2 regions of the Streptomyces sp. NPDC052114 genome follow, and region 1 is predicted to be linked to the other one. Evidence: riboswitches for the same ligand, from Rfam matches in the RefSeq annotation. Region 1 holds a riboswitch; the other holds the start of a gene.

Region 1 (3,120 bases):
AGGCCTCGCCGGTGACGGTCCAGTCCATGAACTACGCGTCGATCGCGCTGGCCGTGGTGCTCGCCCTGGCGACCGTGTGGTGGTTCGTGGCGCGCCGCTCCTACAGCACGCCGCAGGCGTACGGCTCGGACCGCGAGCAGGCCGAGGTCGCGGAGAACATCGTCTGATCCGGGCGGTGAACCGCCCTACGCCGGGCGGTCGTTGAGGATCTTCTGGAAGAGCCGGTGGTCGCGCCAGGCACCGTTGATGTACAGGTAGCCCGGCGCGAGACCGTACTCCTCGAAGCCGCACTTGATGAGCACCCGCTGCGACGCGGTGTTGTGGAGCAGGGTGCCCGCCTCCACGCGGTGCAGGCCGAGCCGGGTGTCCGCCTGCGCGCAGGCGTACCGGGCGGCGGCGGACGCGAGGCCCTGGCCCTGCCGCCCGGCGTCGATCCAGTAGCCGAGGTTGGCGCTGCGGACCGGGCCGAGCACGACGTTCGACAGGGCGGTGTGACCGACGATCTCGCCGTCGCCGACGAGCACCCAGTGCGCGGACCGGCCCGCCCGGCCGTCCGCCAACTGCGCCCGGACCCGGTCGGCCTGGCCCTGCGTGGTGAAGAAGGCCTCGGGCCTGGCCGGGTCCCAGGGGTCCAGGTGCGCGCGGTTGCGCCGGTAGGCGCGCGCGAGCGCGGGGGCGTCGTCGAGCGTGACGGGCCGGATCACGACGTCCGGGGTGAGGGTGGCCGCTCCACTGATCATGCGCCCAGCGTACGAGGGGCCACCCCGGGGCGTCAGCGCCCGCCCGCGACCCTCAGCACCGTGCCCGTCGTGTACGAGGCGTCCTCCGACAGCAGCCAGGAAACGGCCGCCGCGATCTCCGACGGCAGGCCCGAGCGGCCCAGCGGAATGCCGGACGCGAGCTTCGCGGGACGCTCGGGGTCGGCGTGGAACTCGGTCCAGATCACGCCGGGGGCCACGGCGTTGACGCGGATGCCGTCGCCCGCGACCTCCTTGGACAGGCCGACGGTCAGCGTGTCGACGGCGCCCTTGGCGGCGGCGTAGTGGACGTACTCACCGGGCGAGCCGAGGGTGGCGGCGGCCGAGGAGATGTTCACGATCGCGCCGCCGCCGTTCGCCGTCAGGTCCCGCACCGCGCGCCGGGCGCAGAGCAGATAGCCGAGCACGTTCACTTCGAGCGCGCGGCGCATGCCCTCGGCGTCGGCGTCGGCGAGCGGGCCGACGGGGCCGCTCACCCCGGCGTTGTTGACCAAGCCGGTGACCGGGCCGAGTGCGGCGGCGGAGTCGAAGAGGCGGTCGACGTCCGCCTCGTCTGCGGTGTCGACCCGGACGGTGACGCAGCGGCGGCCGGCGGCGCGGACCGCCTCGGCGGCCTTCTCGGCCGCGGCCTCGTCCGAGCGGTAGCCGATGACGACGTCGTGGCCGTCCTCGGCGAGACGGGCGGCGACAGCGGCGCCGATGCCTCGGCTGCCGCCGGTGACGACGGTGACGGGGTGGTGCTGCACGGGAGACCTCCGGCTGTGGGTGGCTGACTGTCGCGCCCGCCCGGACGCGGGGATCACCCGCGTCCGGTGCGCCGCCATCCTACGAACCGGTGATCTTCGTCAGCGGCCGGGGGCGTGCGGGGCCACGCAGACCAGCGTGGTGGCCGCCCCGTCGCCGCGCAGCCGCAGCAGGTTCCAGCGGGGCTGCCACTGCGCCAGGCCCCGGTGCTCGCGCAGCAGGCGGCGCAGCCGCTCGGGGTCGTGGGTCCACAGGGCGGCGGGCACGCCGCGGGTCGGGCCGAGCACATGGAGGGTGATCCGGCCGTCGTCGGCCACGTCGTGCGAGGACAGCAGGACGTCGGTCACGGTGCCGGGGTCGGCCGCGCTCTTGCGGGCCTGGATCCAGTGGACCCGATGGCCGGGCTCGTAGGTGTCGCAGGTGTCGTGCGCGTGCGTCATGGAACGCCTCCGGAGTCGTGGACCCCGGGTGTCACCGACCCGGCGATCCGCCGTTCCCCGTGCGCGTCGCACGGGGCGGGTCGTCACCCGGGGCACCCGCGACGGAGCGGGGTGCCGTCCAGCGAGCCGGGGCTTGGCGCTGGAACTCGTGACCCGCCCCGACCGTAACACGGGGCTCCGGAGGGCGGCGCGGAGTTTCCGGCGGGCCCGCGCGGGCCCGCCGAGAACGGTCTCAGGCGGCTCTCAGTCGGCCTTCGCCGGCACGACCGCGTCCTCGGGAGCGGCCGCCTCCGCGGGCAGGCTGTCCATGAAGGAGCTGACCGAGAAGACCGCGTTGCCGGGTCCCGCGGGGCCGTAACCGGGCGGCGAGGAAAGGCCGTTGGACTCCATCGTCGCGCGGTAGGCCTCAAGGAGCCGCACGTGGTACTCCAGCGGCGCGCCCTGCGGATTTGCCTTGCCGAGCGGCGTCGTGGGCTCCGGGCACCAGGTGGTGAAGCGGGGCGTGATGCCGCGCGACATGAAGTACTCAAGACCTTCGACGGTGGAGTCGATGGCCTCGTCGACGGTCTTGAAGCCGAACGGCTCGGCCATCTCCACGCCCGCCACGAAGTTGGGGATCACGTTGCGCGGGCCGAACACCTCGGCGGAGTCCAGGATGCGGCGGTGCCACTCGTCACGGCCGACGTAGCGCTCCTTGCCGGGGCAGTAGCGCTCGAAGAGGTACGGGTCCCACACCTCGTAGTTGGGGTGGTAGATCCGCACGCCGTAGTCGTGGAAGCGCTGCACGTCCGCCTTGGGCAGGGCCTGCGCGACGACCTTGCCGATCCAGCGGCCGGGGAAGCGCTCCTCGATGGCCTTGGCGTACTGGCCGTAGAAGTCGGCCTCGTCCTTGCCGCCGACCTTCGAGGTGACGGCGCCGCCGGTCAGCGTGTACGCGGTGGAGGACTTGTTGGTGTCGTACTTGTCGATGATGGCGAGCGCCTCCAGGACCTCCTCCACCGGCTTCACTCCGGTGTAGGGGCGTCCCGCCGCCTTGTGCTGGCGCCAGTTGTGGTTGATGTCGCAGTACTGGCACTCCTCCTTGGCGCCGAAGTACTGGCAGACCCGGAAGACCGTCAGATAGATCAGGTAGCCCCACTGGATGGTGGGTGCCACCTCCATCACGGACTTGCCGTTCT
Region 2 (3,120 bases), on a different contig from region 1:
GAGCGGGTCGCCGGGGGCCGGGTCGACGGGCGCGTTGCCCTCGCGGTTGAGGTCGCAGATGTTGCGGACGGTGTTGCCGAAGCGGTGCGTGCCCGCGTTGCCGCCCCAGAACAGGCGCGCGTAGTCGACCTTCGCGCCGGGCGGGACGGTCACCTGGCCGGTGCTGGAGTCGAAGGTGCCGGTCAGGCCGGCCACGTCGATGCGGCGCTCGACGAAGTTGTTGTTGTTCTTGGTGCCCTTGGCCTGCTGGGTCTCCTTGCAGGCGGCGGCCACGTCGGCCGGGCTCGTCGGGCAGTCCAGGACCGTGTTGCCGATGGTCTTGAAGTCGCCGTACAGCGATTCGTCGTAGCGCTTGGCGAAGGGCTCGACGATCTCCGCGGCGGCGGGCGTGGCGGTCGCGGTGAGCACCCCGGCCGCGACGGTGGCGGTGGCGAGCGTCAGTCCGCCCGCCCGCCGCATGGCTCTCATTGCATGTCTGGCATGTCTGACCCACATAAAGGGGCAATGTAGGCAAAACGCATGATCATGGCCGGTTACGCCACGCGACGGTGGGCATACTCGGCGATATCGGTCATAGGGGGGCGTTCTTCCGTGTCGATCGCGTACGTCCGCGGCTCGAACCCGTGCTCGCCCCGCTCGAACTGCGTCAGCTCGGGGCGTACGAGATGACCGCGCGCCAGCCGCAGCTGCGCCGTCCGGTAGATCGCCGCCGCCATCCGCCCGAGCGCCTGCCCGTCCTGGTGCCGGTGCCTGCGCACCCCCACGTCCACCTGCGCCAGCGCGTCCAGGCCCACCGTGTGCAGCGCGTCCACGAGCAGCCCCAGCTCCACGCCGTACCCCACGGGGAACGGCAGCCGCTCAAGGAGCGACCTGCGCGCCGCGTACTCACCGCCCAACGGCTGTACGAACCCCGCCAGTTGGGGCCAGTGCATGTTCAGCAGGGGCCGCGCCATCAGCTCGGTCACCCGCCCGCCCTGCCCCGCCGCCCGGCCCGCACCGGGCGCGTCGAACTCCGCGCCGAGCGGCCGGTCGTACATCGCCTTCACGAAGTCCACGTCCGGATCGGTCAGCAGCGGACCCACGATCCCCGAGACGAAGTCCGCGGAGAACTCCTTCAGGTCCGCGTCGACGAACGCCACCACGTCACCGTCCGTGACGAGCAGCGAGCGCCACAGAACTTCACCCTTGCCGGGGACGGGCGTGAGCCGCGGCAGGATCTCGTCCCGGTGGACCACCTTGGCGCCCGCGGCCGCGGCGACCTCCGCCGTGCGGTCCCGCGACCCGGAGTCGATCACCAGCAGCTCGTCGACCAGCGGGGCCCGCTCGACCAGCTCGCGGCGGATCACCGAGACGATGTCGCCGACCGTCTCCTCCTCGTCCAGCGCGGGCAGCACGACGCTCACCGAGGTGCCGGACGCGCGCTTGGCGGCCACGAGGCGCTCCAGCGGGCGGTCGGCCACGGACCAGGAACGCCTGCTCAGCCAGCGCTCGACCTCTTCCAGCACGGTCAGGGTCCTCCCGTATGTGATCCATCTCGCGGTTCGGACGACTATCTCAAGGGTCCAGGGCTTCGGTTACAGTCTTGAACAACGCCGGTGACCATCGCATGTCGGGGTCGCCGCCGCGTTCAGGATCGACAACTGAAACCCACAATCGAATACCGCTCATCCAGAGGGGCAGAGGGATACGGCCCGTTGAAGCCCCGGCAACCCTCCAGCCGGTCTCGTCGCGATCAAGCGCCGCGAGGCTCCCGGCTAGGGAAGGTGCCAATTCCGTCTCGCGGCGAGATGCGTCGCGAGGAAGATGAGGAGAAAGGGCCTCGCCTCCATGGCTGTGCAGACTGTCGCCACCCCTTCCGCCGACGCCACCGTCGACCTCGGACCCGCCTCCGGCCTGTCCTGTCGCGAGTGCGGCACCACGTTCCCGCTGGGTCCGATCTTCGCCTGTGTCGAGTGTTTCGGCCCCCTCGAAGTCGCGTACGACCTGCCGCTCGGCGACCCGGAGGCCCTGCGCAAGCGGATCGAGGCGGGCCCCGCCAACATCTGGCGCTATGCCCCGCTGCTGCCCGTCCCCGCCGACGTGGCCGAGAAGCCCAACCTCAACCCCGGCTGGACCAAGCTCGTCAAGGCCGACAACCTCGCCCGTGAACTCGGCGTCGAGCCGGGCAAGTTGTTCGTCAAGGACGACTCCGGCAACCCCACGCACTCCTTCAAGGACCGCGTCGTCGCGCAGGCGCTCGAAGCGGCGCGCGCCTTCGGCTTCACCACCCTGTCCTGCTCCTCCACCGGCAACCTCGCCGGCGCCGTCGGCGCCGCCGCCGCCCGCGCGGGCTTCCGCTCCTGCGTCTTCATCCCGCACGACCTGGAGCAGGGCAAGGTCGTCATGGCCGCGGTCTACGGCGGCGAGCTCGTCGGCATCGAGGGCAACTACGACGACGTGAACCGCTTCTGCTCCGAGCTCATCGGCGACCCGCTGGGCGAGGGCTGGGGCTTCGTCAACGTGAACCTGCGGCCGTACTACGGCGAGGGCTCCAAGACCCTCGCGTACGAGATCTGCGAGCAGCTCGGCTGGCAGCTGCCCGACCAGCTGGTCATCCCGATCGCCTCGGGCTCGCAGCTCACGAAGATCGACAAGGGTCTGAAGGAGCTCATCGCGCTCGGCCTGGTCGAGGACAAGCCCTACAAGATCTTCGGTGCCCAGGCCGAGGGCTGCTCGCCGGTCTCCGCCGCGTTCAAGGCCGGTCACGACGTCGTGCGCCCGCAGAAGCCGAACACCATCGCCAAGTCCCTGGCCATCGGCAACCCGGCCGACGGTCCCTACGTGCTCGACATCGCGCGCCGCACCGGCGGTGCGGTGGAGGACGTGAACGACGAGCAGGTCGTCGACGCGATCAAGCTCCTCGCGCGGACCGAGGGCATCTTCGCGGAGACCGCGGGCGGGGTGACGGTCGGCGTCACGAAGAAGCTGATCGAGGCGGGGCTGATCGACCCGGCGCTCACCACGGTCGTGCTGAACACCGGGGACGGCCTGAAGACGCTGGACGCCGTCGCCGAGACGTCGCAGGCCACCGCCACGATCAAGCCCAGCCTCGACGCGTTCCGCTCCGCGGGGCTCGCCGGC

Evidence for each region. Region 1 has a riboswitch for S-adenosylmethionine ahead of AB0L89_RS05325 (hypothetical protein). Riboswitches for the same ligand answer to the same signal wherever they lie in the genome.
Region 2: another riboswitch for S-adenosylmethionine. It lies ahead of thrC (threonine synthase); the one in region 1 lies ahead of AB0L89_RS05325 (hypothetical protein).

Annotation. Positions count from the first base shown of each region.
Region 1 covers NZ_JBFAWC010000002.1:259,980-263,099, reverse strand. The annotation lists gene AB0L89_RS05340 (amino acid permease) at 1-167, shown strand, start outside; gene AB0L89_RS05335 (GNAT family protein) at 186-740, opposite strand; gene AB0L89_RS05330 (SDR family oxidoreductase) at 773-1,504, opposite strand; gene AB0L89_RS05325 (hypothetical protein) at 1,604-1,942, opposite strand; SAM riboswitch class IV at 1,987-2,096, opposite strand; gene AB0L89_RS05320 (radical SAM protein) at 2,186-3,120, opposite strand, start outside.
Region 2 covers NZ_JBFAWC010000020.1:78,625-81,744, reverse strand. The annotation lists gene AB0L89_RS33905 (hypothetical protein) at 1-459, opposite strand, end outside; gene AB0L89_RS33900 (glucosyl-3-phosphoglycerate synthase) at 534-1,505, opposite strand; SAM riboswitch class I at 1,662-1,810, shown strand; gene thrC (threonine synthase) at 1,804-3,120, shown strand, end outside.